One region of the Listeria sp. PSOL-1 genome, then DNA from elsewhere that is predicted to be linked to it. Evidence: riboswitches for the same ligand, from Rfam matches in the RefSeq annotation. Region 1 holds a riboswitch; each other region holds the start of a gene.
What was found. A riboswitch is a leader RNA that binds a small molecule or an ion and turns the genes downstream of it on or off. The one in region 1 is predicted to bind S-adenosylmethionine.

Region 1 (7,069 bases):
GTAACAGGTCGTAGACCCGAAACCAGGTGATCTACCCATGTCCAGGATGAAGGTAAGGTAATACTTACTGGAGGTCCGAACCCACGCACGTTGAAAAGTGCGGGGATGAGGTGTGGGTAGCGGAGAAATTCCAATCGAACTTGGAGATAGCTGGTTCTCTCCGAAATAGCTTTAGGGCTAGCCTCGAAGTAGAGAGTCATGGAGGTAGAGCACTGTTTGGACTAGGGGCCCCTCTCGGGTTACCGAATTCAGATAAACTCCGAATGCCATTGACTTATCTTCGGGAGTCAGACTGCGAGTGATAAGATCCGTAGTCGAAAGGGAAACAGCCCAGACCACCAGTTAAGGTCCCCAAATATACGTTAAGTGGAAAAGGATGTGGGGTTGCTTAGACAACCAGGATGTTGGCTTAGAAGCAGCCACCATTGAAAGAGTGCGTAATAGCTCACTGGTCGAGTGACCCCGCGCCGAAAATGTACCGGGGCTAAACGTATTACCGAAACTGTGGATGAACATCGTAAGATGTTCGTGGTAGGAGAGCGTTCTAAGGGCAGAGAAGCCAGACCGAAAGGACTGGTGGAGCGCTTAGAAGTGAGAATGCCGGTATGAGTAGCGAAAGAAGGGTGAGAATCCCTTCCACCGAATATCTAAGGTTTCCTGAGGAAGGCTCGTCCGCTCAGGGTTAGTCGGGACCTAAGCCGAGGCCGATAGGCGTAGGCGATGGACAACAGGTGGAGATTCCTGTACCCGCGCTATTTGTTTGACCGAAGGGGTGACACAGAAGGATAAGGAAGCGCACAGATGGAAAGGTGCGTCCAAGCAGTGAGTGTAAGAAGTAGGCAAATCCGCTTCTTACGAAGCATGAGCTGTGATGGGGAAGGAAATTAAAGTACGGAAGTTCCTGATTTCACGCTGTCAAGAAAAGCCTCTAGGAAGAGTAGAGCGGCCCGTACCGCAAACCGACACAGGTAGATGAGGAGAGAATCCTAAGGTGAGCGAGAGAACTCTCGTTAAGGAACTCGGCAAAATGACCCCGTAACTTCGGGAGAAGGGGTGCTCTGATAGGGTGAAAGCCCGAGAGAGCCGCAGTGAATAGGCCCAGGCGACTGTTTAGCAAAAACACAGGTCTCTGCAAAACCGTAAGGTGACGTATAGGGGCTGACGCCTGCCCGGTGCTGGAAGGTTAAGAGGAGCGCTTAGCGTAAGCGAAGGTGCGAATTGAAGCCCCAGTAAACGGCGGCCGTAACTATAACGGTCCTAAGGTAGCGAAATTCCTTGTCGGGTAAGTTCCGACCCGCACGAAAGGCGCAACGATCTGGGCACTGTCTCAACGAGAGACTCGGTGAAATTATAGTACCTGTGAAGATGCAGGTTACCCGCGACAGGACGGAAAGACCCCGTGGAGCTTTACTGCAACCTGATATGGAATGTTTGTACAGCTTGTACAGGATAGGTAGGAGCCAAAGAGCCGCGCGCGCCAGCGTGCGAGGAGGCAATGGTGGGATACTACCCCTGCTGTATGACCATTCTAACCCGCCACACTTAGCGTGTGGGGAGACAGTGTCAGGTGGGCAGTTTGACTGGGGCGGTCGCCTCCTAAAGAGTAACGGAGGCGCCCAAAGGTTCCCTCAGAATGGATGGAAATCATTCGCAGAGTGTAAAGGCACAAGGGAGCTTGACTGCGAGACTGACAAGTCGAGCAGGGACGAAAGTCGGGCTTAGTGATCCGGTGGTACCGCATGGAAGGGCCATCGCTCAACGGATAAAAGCTACCCCGGGGATAACAGGCTTATCTCCCCCAAGAGTCCACATCGACGGGGAGGTTTGGCACCTCGATGTCGGCTCGTCGCATCCTGGGGCTGTAGTCGGTCCCAAGGGTTGGGCTGTTCGCCCATTAAAGCGGCACGCGAGCTGGGTTCAGAACGTCGTGAGACAGTTCGGTCCCTATCCGTCGCGGGCGCAGGAAATTTGAGAGGAGCTGTCCTTAGTACGAGAGGACCGGGATGGACGCACCGCTGGTGTACCAGTTGTTCCGCCAGGAGCATCGCTGGGTAGCTATGTGCGGACGGGATAAACGCTGAAAGCATCTAAGCGTGAAGCCCCCCTCGAGATGAGATTTCCCATTTCGAAAGAAAGTAAGATCCCTGAAAGAAGATCAGGTAGATAGGTTTGGAGTGGAAGTATGGCGACATATGGAGCGGACAAATACTAATCGATCGAGGACTTATCCTTAAAAAAGACTCTTGGAGTCAGGTTTAATCACCCTTTTTATCTAGTTTTGAAAGAATCATCTTTCAATGAATAAGTCTGGTAGCAATGGCGAGAAGGTCACACCCGTTCCCATCCCGAACACGGTAGTTAAGCTTCTCTGCGCCGATGGTAGTGGGGGGCTTCCCCCTGTGAGAGTAGGTCGCTGCCGGGCTGTTATGGAGGTTTAGCTCAGCTGGGAGAGCATCTGCCTTACAAGCAGAGGGTCAGCGGTTCGATCCCGTTAACCTCCATTTTATGCCGGCTTAGCTCAGTTGGTAGAGCAACTGATTTGTAATCAGTAGGTCGCGAGTTCGACTCTTGCAGCCGGCACCATTTTTTATTAATTTTATTTTGTTGTTACATAATGTAACGAGCCGTTAGCTCAGTTGGTAGAGCATCTGACTTTTAATCAGAGGGTCGCAGGTTCGAACCCTGCACGGCTCACTTTTTGCGGGTGTGGCGGAATTGGCAGACGCACCAGATTTAGGATCTGGCGCCGCGAGGCGTGGGGGTTCAAGTCCCTTCACCCGCACTTGTTTTTGCGGAAGTAGTTCAGTGGTAGAACATCACCTTGCCAAGGTGGGGGTCGCGGGTTCGAACCCCGTCTTCCGCTCCAAATATGTTAAGTTAAGCCGGGGTGGCGGAACTGGCAGACGCACAGGACTTAAAATCCTGCGGATAGTGATATCCGTACCGGTTCGATTCCGGTCCTCGGCATTGCAAATTAAATATGCGCCCGTAGCTCAATTGGATAGAGTACTTGACTACGAATCAAGCGGTTAGAGGTTCGACTCCTCTCGGGCGCGTTTGTGGTATAGTTACGGGAAGTAGCTCAGCTTGGTAGAGCACTTGGTTTGGGACCAAGGGGTCGCAGGTTCGAATCCTGTCTTCCCGACCATTGAACTACCTTTCATTTTTCTTTATGGGGCCTTAGCTCAGCTGGGAGAGCGCCTGCTTTGCACGCAGGAGGTCAGCGGTTCGATCCCGCTAGGCTCCACTTATAATGTGGATTTTGTATTATAAAAGTTTGTTGATTTGGCGGCGTAGCTCAGCTGGCTAGAGCGTTCGGTTCATACCCGAGAGGTCGTGGGTTCGATTCCCTCCGCCGCTATCTATTCTTGGACCTTTAGCTCAGTTGGTTAGAGCAGACGGCTCATAACCGTCCGGTCGCAGGTTCGAGTCCTGCAAGGTCCACTTCTTCTTGTCACTTATTTAATAATATCGTGGAGGAATACCCAAGTCTGGCTGAAGGGATCGGTCTTGAAAACCGACAGGCGGGTAAAACCGCGCGGGGGTTCGAATCCCTCTTCCTCCGTTTTGTATTAGTGATTAAAGCAGTGGAAACCTATATTATTTATTATCGCGGGGTGGAGCAGTCTGGTAGCTCGTCGGGCTCATAACCCGAAGGTCGCAGGTTCAAATCCTGTCCCCGCAATTTGGTTCCGTGGTGTAGGGGTTAACATGCCTGCCTGTCACGCAGGAGATCGCGGGTTCAAATCCCGTCGGAACCGTCTTTAAGGCTTGGTAGCTCAGTTGGTAGAGCACTTGATTGAAGCTCAAGGTGTCGGCAGTTCGATTCTGTCCCAAGCCACTTTTCTTTGCTCTATGAGACGACATGATGAAGCGATTAATGTGCCTGTTTGTAGGGCAGGATTGGTTCTCATTTTTATTTCATGCGGGTGTAGTTTAGTGGTAAAACTACAGCCTTCCAAGCTGTTGTCGTGGGTTCGATTCCCATCACCCGCTTTTTTGCATACTAAGGGCCTATAGCTCAGCTGGTTAGAGCGCACGCCTGATAAGCGTGAGGTCGATGGTTCGAGTCCATTTAGGCCCACTTTTATTCCACAGTAGCTCAGTTGGTAGAGCAATCGGCTGTTAACCGATCGGTCGCAGGTTCGAGTCCTGCCTGTGGAGTTTTTATAAGACTCGGAGAAGTACTCAAGTGGCTGAAGAGGCGCCCCTGCTAAGGGTGTAGGTCGTTTACGCGGCGCGAGGGTTCAAATCCCTCCTTCTCCGCCAGCCGGCCCGTTGGTCAAGCGGTTAAGACACCGCCCTTTCACGGCGGTAACACGGGTTCGAATCCCGTACGGGTCATTTTAATTAAAGAACAATGCCTACCTGGTAGGCATTGTTCTTTTTTAACAAAGAAGGGGGGAGAATTGTGGAAAATAGGAGTAAATTTTGGATATTAACAATTATTGTTTCTGTTTCCGGTTTATCTCAAGGACTTTTATTGCCTTTAATTTCGATTATATTTGAAGAACAAGGAATTAGTTCTAGTATCAATGGTTTTCATGCTACTGGGATTTATATTGGCGTTTTAGTGATTTCGCCTTTTATTGAAGCTCCTCTCCATAAATTTGGATATAAGCCAATTATTCTAGTGGGAAGCCTGTTAGTGGCGATTGCTTTATTTGCCTTTCCACTTTGGTTTAATTTAATCTTTTGGTTTGTTTTAAGACTTGTTATTGGAATTGGAGATCATATGTTGCACTTTTCTTCACAAACTTGGGTTGCTGCTATGACTGATCCAAGAAGTAGAGGGAAAAATATGGCTATCTATGGTTTGTTTTTTTCACTTGGATTTGCAGTAGGGCCTCAGCTTGTTAATTTATCTTATATCAATTTAGCTTTTCCTTTTTATTTTTCAGGTATATTAGTTATTATTTCTTGGAGTTTAATATGGCTTTTGCGTAATGAATTCATTGCACAAAATGAAAAAATTCGTAAAATCTCTTTTTTAGGTAGTTTAAAACGTTTCTTTGTAGTGGGAAAAATTGCTTGGATTGCTATGATCCCCCCATTTTTATATGGTGTTTTAGAGACGGCATTGAATGCTACTTTTCCAATTGTTGCGCTTAGAAGTGGTTTTACGACCTATATGATTACGATAATTATTTCTGCTTTTTCAGTAGGGACGATCTTATTTCAAGTACCAATTGGTGTTTTTAGTGACCAAGTTGGACGAGGAAAAATTTTGCCGATCTTGACTTTTTTAGGTGGAATTCTCTTTTTTTGCGCGATCTTTGTTAAAATGTTTGTGCTGTTCATTGTTCTCTTTTTTGTTCTTGGTATTTTACTTGGCTCGCTTTATTCATTAGGCCTTTCTTATATGACTGATCTGACACCACTTGAACTTTTACCTGCTGGGAACATTTTAGTTGGGATGTGCTTTAGCTTAGGGAGTATTCTTGGACCTTCTTTAACTGGTAGTGTGATTGCTTGGTTTTTTGATCAAGTGTTTTATGGCGTTGTTAGTTTGCTGCTCCTTCTCGGTAGCTTCTTACTTTTTGCTTGGCGAAATCGTGTGAAAAAAGTAAATGGTTGACAGCTGTTGTCGGAGATGATATCATAATTTCAATACAAAATATGAAAACTCTTATTATGAGTGGTAGAGGGACTGGCCCGATGAAACCCAGCAACCTTTCAGTTAATGAAAAGGTGCTAAATCCTGCAGAGCATTGCGCTTTGAGAGATAAGAGAGAAGCGATTTTCCGTGTTTTAATAGCGTATATCGAGCCTCTCTATATCTTAGGGAGGCTTTTTTGTGGCTAATAAAAGTAAAAGAAGGGGTTGGAAACATGGTAAAAGCAATTAGTTCGAATCTTGGGTACCCACGTTTAGGTGAAAAAAGGGAGTGGAAAAAAGCGTTAGAATCTTACTGGAATCAAAGAATTTCTACAGAAGAGCTTGAAGCTGAGTTGAAGAAAATTCGCTTATCAAATTTAAAAAAACAACGAGCAGCGAATATTGATTTGATCCCAGTTAATGACTTTTCGTTATATGACCACGTGCTTGATATGAGCGTTTCACTTGGTGTGATTCCTAAGCGTTTTGGAAACTTTGAGGAAAAAATTCCATTAAATACGTACTTTGAGATCGCTCGTGGACGGGAAAATGCTGTTGCTTCAGAAATGACAAAATGGTTTAATACAAATTATCATTATATTGTTCCTGAACTTGATGATGTTTCTCCTAAATTATTAGAAAATAAAGCTTTAACTTATTACTTAGAAGCAAAAGAAGAATTAGGTATTGAAACAAAGCCTGTTATTTTAGGTCCTATTACTTATTTAAAATTAGGGAAAGGTTATGAAGAGGCTGAATTTGAGACGTTATTAGCAAAATTTTTGCCAGTGTATGCTAAATTAATAGCTGAGCTTGATGCAGCTGGTGTTAAATGGCTACAAATTGACGAACCTTATTTAGCAACGACTTTTCCAAAAGAAGAGCTTACTTATATTGTGGAAAGTTTTCATAAACTTAGAGAAGCTGCACCTCATACTAAATTGATTTTACAATCTTATTTTGAAAGTTTAGATGATTATGAAGTTATTGTTCAGCTTCCGGTTGATGCAATTGGTCTTGATTTTATTCATGACCACGGTGAAACTCTACAGCAGCTTGAAAAATTTGGCTTTCCTGAGAATAAGTGGTTGGCAGCTGGGATAATTGATGGGCGTAATGTTTGGCGGACAAATTTAGAAGAAAAAATAGGATTAATAAAAAAAATTACGACAATCGTACCGCATGATCGGCTCATTTTACAGCCTTCGAGTTCGTTATTGCATGTTCCTGTAACCAAACAAAGCGAAACTGAATTGCCTGAGGTTCTCATTCGTGGTTTGAGTTTCGCTGATGAGAAGTTGGCAGAAGTTGTTACATTGACTAAAGCGATCAATGAGGAAGTTGTTGCTAGAGAATTTTCAGCTGCGAAAGAAGGTTTAAATAACTTAAATCAATCTAATTATCGGAATAATATTCAAGTTCAAAAAGAAGTGGCTAATCTAAAATATTTAAATGTTGAGCGAGAGTCTCC
Region 2 (7,069 bases), 1.1 Mb from region 1:
AGACTCATATAAGGCTAGCATGTTAAGATAAATCAGTTCTTTAAATCGAAGGAGTATTAGCCAAAAATGGAGGCATTATTAAGATGAATCATAGCAATTTAACTATTCTTTCTGTTATCAGTAATTTTGTGATTGTTATTTTGAAGTTAATTATTGGTTTTTTTACAGGTTCAGTTGCTGTTATTTCAGAAGGAATTCATTCGTCAATGGATTTATTTGCATCAGTGATTACTTTTTTTTCCATTCGGATAGCAGGAAGGCCGGCTGATGAAGATCATCCGTATGGGCATGGAAAAGCTGAGAATATTGCTGGAACGATTGAAACTTTACTTATTTTTGTTGCTGGAATTTGGATTATTAGCGAATCTGTAGAAAAATTCTTAGATCCAAAAGAAATCCGTTTTCCAGCGCTTGGCATTGCGGTTATGTTGTTTGGTGCGGCTGTGAATATTATTATTTCACGAGTGATTAATCGAGCTGCTAAAAAAGCGAACTCAGTGGCAATGAAATCGAATGCATTACATTTATTTACTGATGTCTTTACTTCACTTGGTATTGCTTTAAGTTTACTGCTTGTCTATTTAACTGGCTGGTTATGGCTTGATCCTGTTATTGCGATTATTACTGCCATTTACATTATGTTTGAAGCTTGGCAGTTGTTAAAAGAATCATTCCCGCCATTGATGGATGAGCGTCTTTCAAAAAAGGAAGAGGCAGAAATTAAACGCATTATTTTAACCCATAAAGCAGAGTTTATTGAGTTTCATGATTTTCGTTCTAGACGCGCAGGTGCTGAGGAATACATTGATTTTCACTTAGTTGTCCCATCGGAAATGACAATTGAAAAAGCGCACTCATTATGTGATGAAATTGAGACAGAAATTGGCGATTTTTACTCGAAAGCACAAGTATTAATTCATCTAGAGCCAGAAGAAGAACGAATTTATTCGAAAAAAGTTTAATTTTTATTAAAGAAGTCTCATAGTAGATTTCTTTTTTTTATCAGCAGATGATACAATGAAGATAATTCAAATAGAAAGGATAATAGATGATGACGGCTATTTTAATTGCAGATGATGACAAAGAGATTGTTGATTTAGTCAAACTCTATCTCCAAAATGAAGGCTATGATATCTTTCAAGCCTATGACGGGGCACAGGCATGGCAATATGTGCAGGAAAAAGATTTGTCGCTCGTTATTTTAGATATTATGATGCCTGAAATGGATGGGCTTGAAGTTTGTAAGAAAATGCGTAATGATGGCATTAATACACCGATTTTAATGCTTAGCGCGAAAGCAGAAGATAATGATAAAATTATGGGCTTGCTCACTGGGGCAGATGATTACATGGTTAAGCCCTTTAACCCAGTAGAACTCTCCGTTCGAGTTAAAGCGATTTTGCGTCGCATCCAATTGATGAAAACAAGCGAACAGACTTCAAGTGAAAAGCTTGTCATCGGTCCAATTATCATTGATCGGTCACATCATATTGTGACAGTTAATGAAAAAGAGCTTCATTTGACGACATCTGAATTTGATATTCTATATTTGTTAGCAAGTGAGCCAGGGCGTGTTTTTAGCTCAGAATATATCTTTGAAAGAATTTGGCAAGAACAAGCATTTGGTGCTAGCAAAACGGTTATGGTGCATATTAGTAATTTGCGTGATAAATTGCGGGAGGCGCTCGGCGGGGAAAATGTGATTAAAACCATTTGGGGAGTGGGTTATAAAATTGAGATTTAAACGATTCATTAAAAATATTAGTCATATAATGAACCCTTGGCAGATCATGTTTTTTATCGTTGTTTCCTGGTTAGGTGCTGCGATTCTTTTACGAACAGTTTATTTTTGGATGATTAATATTCGTGATGATTCCGTTGTTTTACGTGGCTTGACTGAAACTTTCCTCACTTTATTTGGTCATGGAAAATTTCAAACCATCATCGATTCGCCGTTGTTGCTTTTGACCAAATTTCTTTTTCAAGTGATGATTGCGCTGCTCATTTTTTTCATTTTCTATCGTTTAACGCGTCAAAGAAGGTTGAAAAAGCAGCTGCAAACCATTAATTATGCGTTAAATCTTGATCAACCAGTCGATACAGAAAGCCTTGTGCCAGAGATTCGCGAACTTGAGGTTAATATTGAAAAAATGCGTGATCGCCAAAGAAACCTGATGGAGCAAGAGCAGCAAGCACAACAAGCTAAAAACGATTTAATTACCAATGTTTCGCATGATCTTAGAACCCCACTTACCTCTATTTTAGGTTATTTGAGCTATATTCATGACGATCGGTATCGTGATGAAATCGAACTTCGCTATTATACCGAACTCGTTTATAATAAAGCGCGTCATTTGCATAAATTGATTGATGACTTATTTTCCTATACACGTCTTGAGAGCCCAGATTATACATTAGCCAATGATCAACTTGATATGATTGAACTTTTACGACAATTGGTTGCAGAATTTGATGGTTTAGCGCAAAAAAAAGGAATGGAATTGGTTGAAATATACGAAGATGATAATTTAATGGTCAGTGGCGATGGAAATCAGATCATGCGACTTTTTGAAAACTTATTTTCAAATGCTTTGCGTTACGGAGAAGGGGATAAACAAATTGACATTACTGCTCGTCGTGATGGTGAATGGGCAGTTATTGGTGTAACCAATTATGGCAAAGAAATTCCAGCGTTTGATTTACCACATTTATTCGAACGTTTTTATAAAGTGGATAAAAATCGTACAACGACAGGTACAGGTTTAGGCCTTGCGATCGCTAAGTCAATTGTAGAAAGACACGGTGGTTTAGTTATGGCAACCAGCAAGAATCATCGAACGACATTTACGGTGAAATTACCGTTATTATAGCTATAATTTTTTAAAATTCGATAATAACAAAAAATAACAGTTGCTTTTCACGCTCATTTCACTTATAATTTAAAACATACATTTACACTAGGAAACGTTATCTGTAGATTCTTATCAAGAGTGGTGGAGGGAAATGCCCAGTGAAGCCCAGCAACCTAAGTAGTTTTACTTAAGGTGCTAATTCATGCAGGACACAAGTTGTTCTGGAAGATGAGAAGAAAGCAAACCTTAACATTCGGTGCCTTTCTGCTCATGCAGGAAGGTTTTTTTGTGTGATGGATTAATCTCGAAAAAAGGTGAAATAAAATGATTACTTTGCAAAATGTTATTAAAGATTATACTTCTGGTAAAAAAAGGGTTCGTGCTGTTGAAGGTGTCAATTTAACCATTAATCAAGGTGAAATCTTTGGAGTTGTTGGCTATTCAGGTGCAGGGAAAAGTAGCCTAATTCGTATGTTTAATGGTTTAGAGCTACCAACTTCTGGCAAGGTTGAAGTAAACAACAAAGAAATCAGTCGCATTCGTGGTCGTGAATTGCGAAAAGCCCGCCAGAAAATTGGAATGATTTTCCAACATTTCAATTTACTTTGGTCGCGAACTGTTTTTGAAAACATTGCTTTTCCACTTGAAATAGCTGGAATTCGTGGTAAAAAACGAAAAGCCCGAGTAAATGAACTCATTCGACTCGTGGGCCTCGTTGGAAAAGAAGACGCTTATCCAGCGGAGCTTAGTGGTGGACAAAAACAGCGCGTTGGTATTGCGCGCGCTTTGGCTAACGATCCAACGGTTTTACTTTGTGATGAAGCAACATCAGCGCTTGATCCGCAAACAACGGATGAAGTTTTAGAATTATTACTAGATATTAACAAGCGACTGAACTTAACGATTATTGTCATCACACACGAAATGCACGTTATTCGTAAAATCTGCAAACGCGTAGCTGTAATGGAAGCGGGTAAAGTTGTAGAAATGGGCGAAGTATTAGAAGTCTTCAAACATCCAGAACAAAATGTTACCAAACGTTTCGTCAGACAAGTGACGGAAACAGATGAAACAGAAGATCTCATTCATTTGCTCCTAAGCAATTATTCAGATGGGAAGCTTGTACGACTCCTTTTCATGAGCGAAAATGCGACACAGCCAATCATCTCCCAAGTAGCGCAGCAAAATCATGTGTTGCTGAATGTTCTTCATGGCAGTTTAACACAAACGCAAAATGGTGCTTACGGAACATTATATGTTCAAATTCAAGGTGATGAGCAACAAATTGAGGCGACAATTGGCGATCTGCGCGCACTTAATGTAGAAACTGAGGTGATTGAAGCATGAGCAAACTTTTTCCAGATGTTGATTGGCATATCATGTGGGGCTATACAAGTGAAACTTTATATATGACCTTAAGTTCGCTTGTTGCTGTATGTATTCTTGGTATCTTATTAGGGTTATTATTATTTTTAAGCAACCGCCAAGGGAATGTCGGCGCTAAGGTTTTATATTGGATTACAGCTATTTTAGTCAATGTTTTCCGATCTATTCCTTTTATTATATTAATTGTTTTACTTTTACCAATGACAAAGACGCTTGTAGGTACGATCATTGGACCGAAAGCCGCTTTGCCTGCTTTAATTATCTCAGCAGCGCCATTTTATGCGCGTATGGTAGAAATTGCTTTCCGCGAAGTAGATAAAGGGGTTTTAGAAGCAGCTAAAGCAATGGGAGCTAATTTATTTACAGTGATTTGTAAAGTCTTAATTCCTGAAGCTTTACCAGCAATTATCTCAGGTCTTACAGTAACCGCGATCTCACTCGTTGGTTTTACAGCGATGGCAGGTGTTATTGGTGCAGGTGGGCTAGGAAATGCTGCGTACTTAGAAGGTTTCCAACGTAATCAGCCAGATATAACGATTGCGGCAACAATTATTATTTTAATTATCGTCTTTATCTTCCAGATCATTGGCGATTTATTAGTTAAAAAAGTAGATAAAAGATAAAAGAGGAGCGTGTTTATATGAAGAAAATTGTTTCAGGTTTGTTGATCACTAGCTTAATATTTGTTCTTGCTGCGTGTGGTGGAGGCGCGAGTAAAAAATCTTCTGACGACAAAACATTAGTTGTTGGTGCATCTAATACACCTCATGCACAAATTTTAGAGCAAGTTAAACCGATTTTAAAAAAAGAAGGTGTTAACTTAAAGATTGTTAAATATACCGATTATGTAATGCCTAATAAAGCTTTAGACGAGGGAGAACTAGATGCCAACTACTACCAGCATGTACCTTTCCTTAAATTGGAAGAGAAAGAAAAAGGTTATAAATTTGCTAATGTTGGTGCCATTCATCTTGAACCAATGGGTGTATACTCTAAAAAAGTAAAAAAACTTAAAGATCTAAAAGATGGTTCACAAATCTTACTTTCAAACAGTAAGTCTGATTGGCCGCGTGTCATTAGTATTTTTGTAAAAGCTGGGCTACTTAAATTAAAACCAGGTGTTAACCCAGAAGATGCAACATTTAATGATATCAAAGAAAATCCAAAAAACTTAAAGTTTAAGTATGACTTAGATCCTGCGTATCTCATGACAGCTTACAATAATGGAGAAGGCGATGCAGTTGTCATTAACTCAAACTTTGTTGTAGACCAAGGTTTAAATCCGATGAAAGATTCTATTGCCATTGAAGGCAAAGATTCTCCTTATGCAAATATTATTGTTACCAAAGAATCAAACAAAAATAATAAAAATATAAAGAAACTAGTCGATGCACTTCATTCAAAAAAAATACAAGACTGGATTCTAAAAAAATGGAGCGGAGCAGTTGTTCCAGTGGATAAATAAGCAAAACATGTAATTTTGACTTGTTCATGATATCTGACCTTTACATCATATAGTTCAAAAAATAGCGCGTAGGTGCTACATTTCGAACACGATAAATCGAGCGAAAGTGTTTACATTGAAGAAGAGTGCCAGAAGCCGGAAGTGGAGCGTACGACTGTACGTGAGAACCGGAAGTCTGGCACTCTTCTTCAATGCTGCCGTTAGCGTTTAAAGGTGGTAAAGTCGTGGTAAAGAAATGTATAATATACCTATAGGGGGTATGAAGATGAAGCATAGTAATTTTAAAAAACGTTTCTTCATTTCAGTTATTTTAACGATTCCCATTTTTTTCATGTCATCAATGACGGAAATGCTAACAGGGGCTAAAGTTGAATTCCCAGGCTCTAATTGGGTGCTCTTAAGTTTAGCAACAGTCATCTTTTTTTATGGTGGATGGCCTTTTCTTTCTGGCACGATAGAAGAATTAAAGGAAAAAAATCCAGCAATGATGACACTGATAGCGCTAGCGATTATTGTGGCATATGTATATAGTGTCGCGATTCTTTTTTCAAGTAATGGTATGAATTATTTTTGGGAATTAGCGACATTAATTGACATCATGCTTTTAGGCCATTGGATTGAAATGCGGGCAGTAATGAATGCTAGCAATGCTTTGAAGAAAATGGCCGAATTACTTCCAGGAAATGCTCACCTTGTACTTCAGACTGGAAAAATAAAGGATATCTCGTTACAAGAAGTGACAACAGGACAAACTGTGTTAGTCAAAGAAGGGGAAAAAGTCCCTACTGATGGCGAAATTATTTCAGGAGAAACCGATGTGAATGAAGCTCTTTTAACAGGGGAATCGAAAGCAGTGAATAAAACAGTTGGTAACCAAGTGATTGCGGGTTCGCTTAATGGAAATAATGCAATCAAAATAAAAGTAACAGCTACGGGCGAGGATAGTTATTTATCACAAGTTATCAAACTTGTTAGCGATGCCCAAAAAGAAAAATCAAAAACAGAAACGATTTCTGATAAAGCTGCTAAATTGCTGTTTTACTTGGCACTTTTGGTAGGGATAATCACCTTTATTGTTTGGTTTAGCCTCTCAAATGATTGGGCGGAAGCTGTTAATCGCGCTGTGACTGTACTAATTATTGCTTGCCCGCATGCGTTAGGTTTGGCTATCCCGCTTGTTGTTGCTAAATCCACATCACTATCAGCCCATAATGGATTATTAGTTAGAAAGCGAAGGGCTTTAGAAAGTGCAAGGTTAGTTGATACGATTGCTTTTGATAAAACGGGAACCTTAACAGAAGGTGAGTTTAAAATAACAGATATGGTAGCTATACATGGAACAGAACAAGATTTACTCCAAATAGTA
Region 3 (7,069 bases), 1.0 Mb from region 1:
GCTGAAGAAATAAAGGCTGAAGGAGTCCAAGCTTAATGGAGGTCGAAGGAAATGGCTATTTTAGGAATTGATATCGGTGGCACAATGATTAAAGTTGGTTTCGTCCACCAGGAACAAATTTCCCAAAAAAAAAGTTTCCTAACACCAAAGACTTTTGAAGAATTTCAACAATTATTATCACAAATTGTCGTGGAATATGCTGGAATTCATCCGATTGATAAAGTCGCTTTTTCAGTACCTGGTTCGGTTAACGAATCGGGTACTGTCTTCTTTGGTGGGGCTGTACCCTATCTCAATGAAGTCAGCTTAGCGGATTTATTGAAGCTACAAAAAGTAAAAGTGGTAGTAGAAAATGATGCTAAAGCAGCCACTTTAGGTGAGATGACTTACGGGCACTTAAAAGATGTTAAACAAGGTGCAGCAATCATTTTGGGAACAGGTGTCGGCGTTGGAATCTGTATGGATGGCAAACTTTATAAAGGTAATCATTTTCAAGCGGGAGAAGTGAGTTTCATGATTCGTGACCGCGTGATCACCGGAATGGATTCTTTTGTCGGCGTTGGCCTTTCAGCGGTTCAATTAGTTAAAAAATTAGCAGAGCATCTAAGTGCTGAAAACGATGGGAAAAGAGTTTTTGAAGAATTAGCAATGGCTGAAAATGCCCAAGCACAAGAAGTATTATTAAATTATTGCAAAGAAGTGGCTACGCTTTGCTTTAATATCCAAAGCCTATTAGATATTGAAAAAATTGTGATTGGCGGTGGTATAAGTCAACAAGCGTGTTTGATTCAGACCATCCAAACCGTTTATCAAGGTTTATTTCGCGTAGCACCAATTATTCAAAAAACGCTGCAACCTGTTACGATTGAAGCCGCTAAATTTAAAGCAGATGCCAATTTAATAGGAGCAGCAGCAAAAGGAGTCTTACAATGACAAATAAATTTCCAAAAGATTTTTTATGGGGCGCTTCCACTAGTGCTTATCAGGTCGAAGGAGCCTGGAACGAAGATAACAAAGGGCCTTCTGTACAAGATGTTAAAGAAATACCAGCAGGAACCACAGATTTTAAAGTGGCTACGGATCACTATCATCGCTATGAAGAAGATGTTAAATTGTTCAAAGAGCTAGGATTAAAAGCTTACCGTTTTTCTATTTCTTGGAGTCGTGTCATGCCTGATGGTGTGGTTAATCCTGAAGGCATTCAGTTTTATAAGAATTTAATCCAGCTGCTTTTAGATAACCAGATCCAACCAGTTGTTACTGTATTTCATTTTGATTTACCCGTTTACATTGCTGAACAGGGCGGTTGGGAAAAACGTGAAACAATTCAAGCCTTTGCAGATTATTGCCAAGTACTATTCGAACATTTCGGTCAAAAAGTCCCCCTTTGGCAAACGATCAATGAACAAAATGTAATGGCATTAGCTGGTTCGATAATCGGCACTAGTAATAAAACTATGAAAGAAAAATTTCAAGAAAACCACCATATGCTAGTTGCTCAAGCTTTAGTAACAAAACAATTTCACGAAGGAAACTACATTGGGAAAATTGGACCAGCACCCAATATTGCGAGCGTTTATGCAGCTTCAGATAAGCCAGACGATCAAATAGCCGCTTTATACATGAGTGCTCTACGCAATTGGTTATTTTTAGATGTCGCTGTTTTCGGTAAATATAACCATAACGCTTGGCATTTGTTGGAAAAAATCGGGGCAGCACCACAAGTCACTGAGGAAGATCGCCAAACTCTGGCAGCAGGTTCTTGTGATTATATTGCTTTCAATTACTACAATACAATGACTGTTTCTAGTTACTTTGAAAAAGACCAAAGAATTGATCAGCAATCTGGCTTCGGTATTCCAGGTTTTTTCCAAACCGTAGAAAATAAACATTTGCCAATGACTGAATTTGGTTGGCCAATTGATCCTGAAGGCTTTAGATTTACTTTAAACGAAATTTATTCTCGTTACCGTTTACCACTACTCGTTACCGAAAATGGCATTGGTGCTAAAGATCAATTAATAGATGGAAAAGTCCATGACCAGTACCGAATTGACTATCTGGAACAACACATTCAACAAATGGAACGAGCGATTGAAGATGGCGTTGAAGTTTTAGGTTATTGCCCTTGGAGTGCCATTGATTTGATTAGCACACATGAAGGAATTGCTAAGCGCTATGGCTTTATCTATGTCAATCGCACAGATGACGAATTACTAGATTTGGCTCGTTATAAAAAGGATAGCTTTTATTGGTATCAAAACGTGATTGAAAAAAATGGATTAGATAAGAGATAGATGCTTTTAATTAGATGAAAATAGCTTCTCGGCACAGCTATAAAAGAGTAGCTGTGCTGTTTGCTTGCGCTTAAAACACGCATTGATTGACGAAACAAGACAAAGTTTGATACGGTAATTTTGAGGTGAGAATACATGACTATTTTTGATCAAATGGCTAAAAAATACGACACAGAAGAACGTATCTATATCGCAAGTCAAATCGCAAATGAAATCAAGCATTACCTTGGCCCAGAATCCAAAACGAAAAAAGCGATTGACTTTGGCACAGGAACAGGCCTCGTCGGTTTACAGCTTGCTACTGAATTTAAGGAGCTAATCATGATCGATATTGCCAAACAAATGATTGAACAAGTAAATAAAAAAATTACTGATCAGAACATAACAAACGCGAAGACTTTAGTCACGGATTTAAGCCAAAATGTATCGGACAATTTACACACAGATTATCTATTCATGTCACAAGTCCTTTTGCATGTAAAAGAAATCAAAGCGCTTTTAAGAAATATCTTGCACACCTTAAGCCAATCTGGAAAACTGATTATTGTCGACTTTGATAAAAATCCTAATGTCCCATCTGACCGGGTACATAATGGCTTTCGACAACAAGATCTCCAGATAACACTTGAAAAAATAGGTTTTAAAAACATCCAGTCAAGAACCTTCTATCATGGAGAAAAAATGTTTATGAACCAAGATGCCTCGTTGTTTTCGTTAATTGCTGAAAAAGCTTAATAAAGTAGATCAGGCTGTTTTTCATGCTCCTTTAAAAAGTCCGTGATTAAATTAGCAAATTTACTTGTCTCTTCTTCTACTAAAAAAGCATCGTGTCCGTATTCTGAATCAACCTCAACATATGTGACTGGAACTTGAGCCGCTTTTAGCACATTATGATGACGGCGTAAATCGTGAATCCGGAATAGTTGATCGCTTGTAATACCAATCATTAGGTAGGGGATTCGAATGGTCTCACAACATGAAATTTCTCCACTTCTTGGCACAGTAACATCAAATAAATCGATCGCTTTAGTTAAAAATAAATAGCTATTCGCATCAAAGCGTTCAACAAAAGCATCGCCTTGATAATGTAAATACGATTCAACTTGAAAGTGCTCTTTAGAAAATGCAGAAGGAGAACTTTCGCTAACAGTAAAGCGTTTGAAGCGTTTAGAAAAGAGCTCACTTGTTCGGTAAGTCATCATTCCTATCATTCGAGCAGTGGCCAGTCCGCCTTCTGGTTGCCCATCATAATTTCCTTCGTTAAAATCTGGATCATTTAAAATGGCCATACGCATAATCAAATTATAACCAATTGCGTCAGGACCGGCTGCAAGTGGCGAAGCAATATTAATCGCTGTGTCAGTTATGTCAGGATAATCAATCGCCCACTGTGTTGCCTGCATACCACCCATTGAGCCGCCGATAACCGCGATAAGATGCCGAATCTCTAAAGCTGTTAGTAGCTCACGCTGTAGTCGAATGATATCTTTTATACTAAACCCGGGAAAAGTTAGCCGAAAAGCTTTTCCTGTTTTAGGGTTGAGAGAAGAAGGACCAGTTGTGCCACTACACCCGCCAAATACATTCGTACAAATAATAAAATATTTTGTTGTATCAAGCGCTTTACCAGGTCCAATATAAGAATCCCACCAACCAGCTTCATCTTCTGCAAAGTGTTTAGCTGCATGTGCAGTTCCTGTCAACGCATGCTCTAATAAAATAACATTATCCCCTGTTTTATTTAAAATTCCGTATGTTTCATAGCCGATCATGACTTCAGTTAATTTCGCACCATTTTCAAGAATAAATGGCGTTTCTTCAAACAACACTACTTGTTTTAATCCCATATTTTCACATCCTTTTTATAAAATAAAAAGCCCCTCTGGAAAGATACCAGAAGGGACAAATTTTGCAGCATAGAATTGTACCAACTTATCTTTTCAGAAAAAATTTCTGCTGGAATTAGCACCGTGAAATAAATTTCGGTTGCTAAGGCTTCATCGGGCCAGTCCCTCCACCTTTCTTGATAAGAAAACGATTAAATTACATTTATAATACGTTGAATTGATATAATTGTCAATCACTTATCCTACATTTAGCGTTTTAAAAGGGCGAGTAAAGGGTATTTAAATAGCATAGACAGAAGGAAAGGAAGGGTTTTAAGGTGAAGAACTTGACGAGAATTTTAATATTAATTATGGGGATTTTGATGGTTGGCCTTGGTTTTTGGCTAATGTGGAACCCAGTAGCATCTTTACTTGCACTTAACGTTTTTATTGCTACGATCCTTTTAATATCAGGTGTTTTTCAGACGGTTACATATTTTTCTGATCGAAGTAGCCAACATGTTTCAGGATGGGTATTAGCTAACGGGATTTTATCGTTGCTATTAGGTATCTTTCTTTTATCAAACCAGGTTGTCGGTGCGGCAACGCTTGTTCTAATATTTACAATCTGGATTCTCTTTACTGGCATTATGCGTACAGTTGGCGCATTTAGTGCTAGAGATTATCAAGCTAGTGGCTGGGGTTTTCTACTAGTCGTTGGGATTTTAGGAATCATTCTAGGAATTATTGCAATGATCAATCCGCTTGTCAGTGCGATTGGCATTGCTATTATTGTTGGTCTGTTTTTCGTTATAGAAGGTCTTGGCGCAATTGCCACCTTTTTCTTTACAAGTAAAATGAAATAGTAGGACTTGTTTAAAAAATATAGCGTAGGTGCTACAGTTCGAACACGACAAATCGATAGAAAGCGTTTTTATTTAAAAAGTTTGCTAGAATCGGAGCGTACGATTGTACGTGAGAACCGGAAATCTGGCAAACTTTTTAAATGCGAACGCTTGCCGTCGATTTAGTTTGTGCATGCCCAAACTCCTTTTTGTTGATCATCTGAGTGGAAAAGCATAAGCTAGTAATAATACGAAAAGAAAGTGAGGACAAAGAATGTATATTCGTGCACTGGAAGAAGATGATTTGCTTGATATTCATAAATTAAACAATCGATTGCATATTATGGCTTATTGGTTTGAAGAGCCCTATGAATCTTTAAGTGAGCTCAAAAGCTTATATCTAAAACACATTTATGATGAATCAGAGCGCCGTTTTGTTATTATTGAAAACAAAAGCTTTGCTGGAGTGATTGAACTGGTTGAAATTAATTACATTCATCGTAATTGTGAAATTCAAGTGATTATTAAAGAAGATTATCAAGGAAAAGGTTTGGCGCAAAAAGCAATGGAGCAAGGGATAAATTATGCTTTTCAAATACTTAATTTGCATAAAATTTATCTATATGTGGATATTGAAAATAAAGGAGCCATTCATATTTATCAAAAACTAGGTTTTCAAATCGAAGGGACAATGATTGAACAGTTTTATATGAAAGGCGAGTACCGGGATAGTTACTTTATGGGGCTATTAAAAAGAAATTGGAATCAATAATTAGCCATATGATTAGTGGATAGCCTTTCTTATTAAAAAGGTTATCCACTGACAAGGCTATCCTTTTATTCTTTTTTCACTTGCTCTACTTCGACCACTCGAAAGCCTTTTTTATTTAAGCGTTGAACGATGATATCTTTTGTGTTAGCCGTTGTATCAAGAGGTAAGGAGATAAGAACACGGCGAATAAAATCATCAGTTTGATTATCTAAAGTGATTAAGTTTGAGATCGAAGTATAGCGATCAATAATTTTTGTGATTTTGGTAAGCGCACCAGGAACCTCGCCAGTTGCAACAGTCAAAACATAACTTGTTGTACTAACATTCCAAGCATCTTCTAATAGGCCGAGTAATTTTCCATGCGTTAAAATGCCATAGAAAGTACCATTTTCATTTAAAACGGTGATAAAAGGTAATTCCTTAATTGTAAAAAAAACTTCAAAGAATGAAGAATTAACGTTGATGTGTTTTGTTTTATTTTTTAGTAATGAGGTGACAGGTTCCATTAGGCTACCGCCATTAGCTGCATGTCGATAAATGTGCATCTTGTAAATATTACCGAGAAATTTTTCTCCGGTCTCATCAAGAACGGGGACACAGCGGTATCCTGATTTTTCCAATAAATCAATAGCTTCTTTTAGTGTGGCCGTTTTCGAAACAGTGGTTAACTTGATTTTTGGAATACAAAGATTTTTGATTAACATGACAGTCACTCCATTCATTTCTTATTTATACCTATTTTAGCTTAAAGCATGTGGATAGTACAGCGACAATAAAAAAGCACTTCACAAAAGCGAAGTACGTGGTTGCTTAATTGCAATAAACATGTTATAGTAAATGGATGTCATCTTTTATGTATAATTATTTAATTCTATCTCATTTCAATTATACATAAAAGATTGATTTTTGTCAAGTGATAAATGGAGGGTTTTTTTATGAAAGATAGCGAATGGCAAAAAGAACAGGCGCGTGTTGATTATACAATCCAACAAATTAATAAACGAGAAAATGAATTGATCCATTTGATTGAAAAAGTCAGACAAGAAGCAAGTCATATTCGTACTAATTTTTGGGAAGATGTTCGTGTTAATTTGAATGAGCTTGATGATGTATCGGAAACCAATGCCAGCATCCGTCAGCAAGAACATTTTTTGCGAGAACGTGAGCGGAATTATCAACATTCTGAAAAACAAATTCGCGCGTTTAAAAAAATGAAAAGCTCGCCTTATTTTGCGCGCATTGATGTTGCTGAAAAAGATGAAAAAACAGAATCGCTTTATATTGGGATTTCTTCTTTTTTAGATGAAGAGGATCATTTCCTTGTATATG

Region 2: linked by a shared signal. The riboswitch ahead of G6Q10_RS07950 (methionine ABC transporter ATP-binding protein) and the one ahead of metE (5-methyltetrahydropteroyltriglutamate--homocysteine S-methyltransferase) in region 1 are both predicted to bind S-adenosylmethionine.
Region 3: linked by a shared signal. The riboswitch ahead of G6Q10_RS07875 (homoserine O-acetyltransferase MetX) and the one ahead of metE (5-methyltetrahydropteroyltriglutamate--homocysteine S-methyltransferase) in region 1 are both predicted to bind S-adenosylmethionine.

The regions. Positions count from the first base shown of each region.
Region 1 covers NZ_LR760298.1:572,381-579,449, forward strand. The annotation lists rRNA gene G6Q10_RS02800 (23S ribosomal RNA) at 1-2,232, shown strand, start outside; rRNA gene rrf (5S ribosomal RNA) at 2,307-2,422, shown strand; tRNA gene G6Q10_RS02810 (tRNA-Val) at 2,429-2,501, shown strand; tRNA gene G6Q10_RS02815 (tRNA-Thr) at 2,508-2,583, shown strand; tRNA gene G6Q10_RS02820 (tRNA-Lys) at 2,622-2,694, shown strand; tRNA gene G6Q10_RS02825 (tRNA-Leu) at 2,701-2,782, shown strand; tRNA gene G6Q10_RS02830 (tRNA-Gly) at 2,792-2,866, shown strand; tRNA gene G6Q10_RS02835 (tRNA-Leu) at 2,882-2,967, shown strand; tRNA gene G6Q10_RS02840 (tRNA-Arg) at 2,983-3,056, shown strand; tRNA gene G6Q10_RS02845 (tRNA-Pro) at 3,072-3,148, shown strand; tRNA gene G6Q10_RS02850 (tRNA-Ala) at 3,175-3,247, shown strand; tRNA gene G6Q10_RS02855 (tRNA-Met) at 3,288-3,361, shown strand; tRNA gene G6Q10_RS02860 (tRNA-Ile) at 3,371-3,444, shown strand; tRNA gene G6Q10_RS02865 (tRNA-Ser) at 3,476-3,565, shown strand; tRNA gene G6Q10_RS02870 (tRNA-Met) at 3,612-3,685, shown strand; tRNA gene G6Q10_RS02875 (tRNA-Asp) at 3,689-3,761, shown strand; tRNA gene G6Q10_RS02880 (tRNA-Phe) at 3,769-3,841, shown strand; tRNA gene G6Q10_RS02885 (tRNA-Gly) at 3,926-3,996, shown strand; tRNA gene G6Q10_RS02890 (tRNA-Ile) at 4,011-4,084, shown strand; tRNA gene G6Q10_RS02895 (tRNA-Asn) at 4,092-4,164, shown strand; tRNA gene G6Q10_RS02900 (tRNA-Ser) at 4,179-4,269, shown strand; tRNA gene G6Q10_RS02905 (tRNA-Glu) at 4,273-4,344, shown strand; gene G6Q10_RS02910 (MFS transporter) at 4,412-5,578, shown strand; SAM riboswitch class I at 5,627-5,732, shown strand; gene metE (5-methyltetrahydropteroyltriglutamate--homocysteine S-methyltransferase) at 5,832-7,069, shown strand, end outside.
Region 2 covers NZ_LR760298.1:1,638,651-1,645,719, reverse strand. The annotation lists gene G6Q10_RS07965 (cation diffusion facilitator family transporter) at 84-962, shown strand; gene G6Q10_RS07960 (response regulator transcription factor) at 1,049-1,744, shown strand; gene G6Q10_RS07955 (sensor histidine kinase) at 1,728-2,870, shown strand; SAM riboswitch class I at 2,979-3,087, shown strand; gene G6Q10_RS07950 (methionine ABC transporter ATP-binding protein) at 3,177-4,199, shown strand; gene G6Q10_RS07945 (methionine ABC transporter permease) at 4,196-4,861, shown strand; gene G6Q10_RS07940 (MetQ/NlpA family ABC transporter substrate-binding protein) at 4,879-5,703, shown strand; gene G6Q10_RS07935 (copper-translocating P-type ATPase) at 5,969-7,069, shown strand, end outside.
Region 3 covers NZ_LR760298.1:1,620,311-1,627,379, reverse strand. The annotation lists gene G6Q10_RS07895 (PTS sugar transporter subunit IIC) at 1-36, shown strand, start outside; gene G6Q10_RS07890 (ROK family protein) at 52-933, shown strand; gene G6Q10_RS07885 (glycoside hydrolase family 1 protein) at 930-2,297, shown strand; gene G6Q10_RS07880 (class I SAM-dependent methyltransferase) at 2,433-3,032, shown strand; gene G6Q10_RS07875 (homoserine O-acetyltransferase MetX) at 3,029-4,144, opposite strand; SAM riboswitch class I at 4,227-4,330, opposite strand; gene G6Q10_RS07870 (HdeD family acid-resistance protein) at 4,462-4,989, shown strand; gene G6Q10_RS07865 (GNAT family N-acetyltransferase) at 5,243-5,740, shown strand; gene cbpA (cyclic di-AMP binding protein CbpA) at 5,806-6,444, opposite strand; gene helD (RNA polymerase recycling motor HelD) at 6,676-7,069, shown strand, end outside.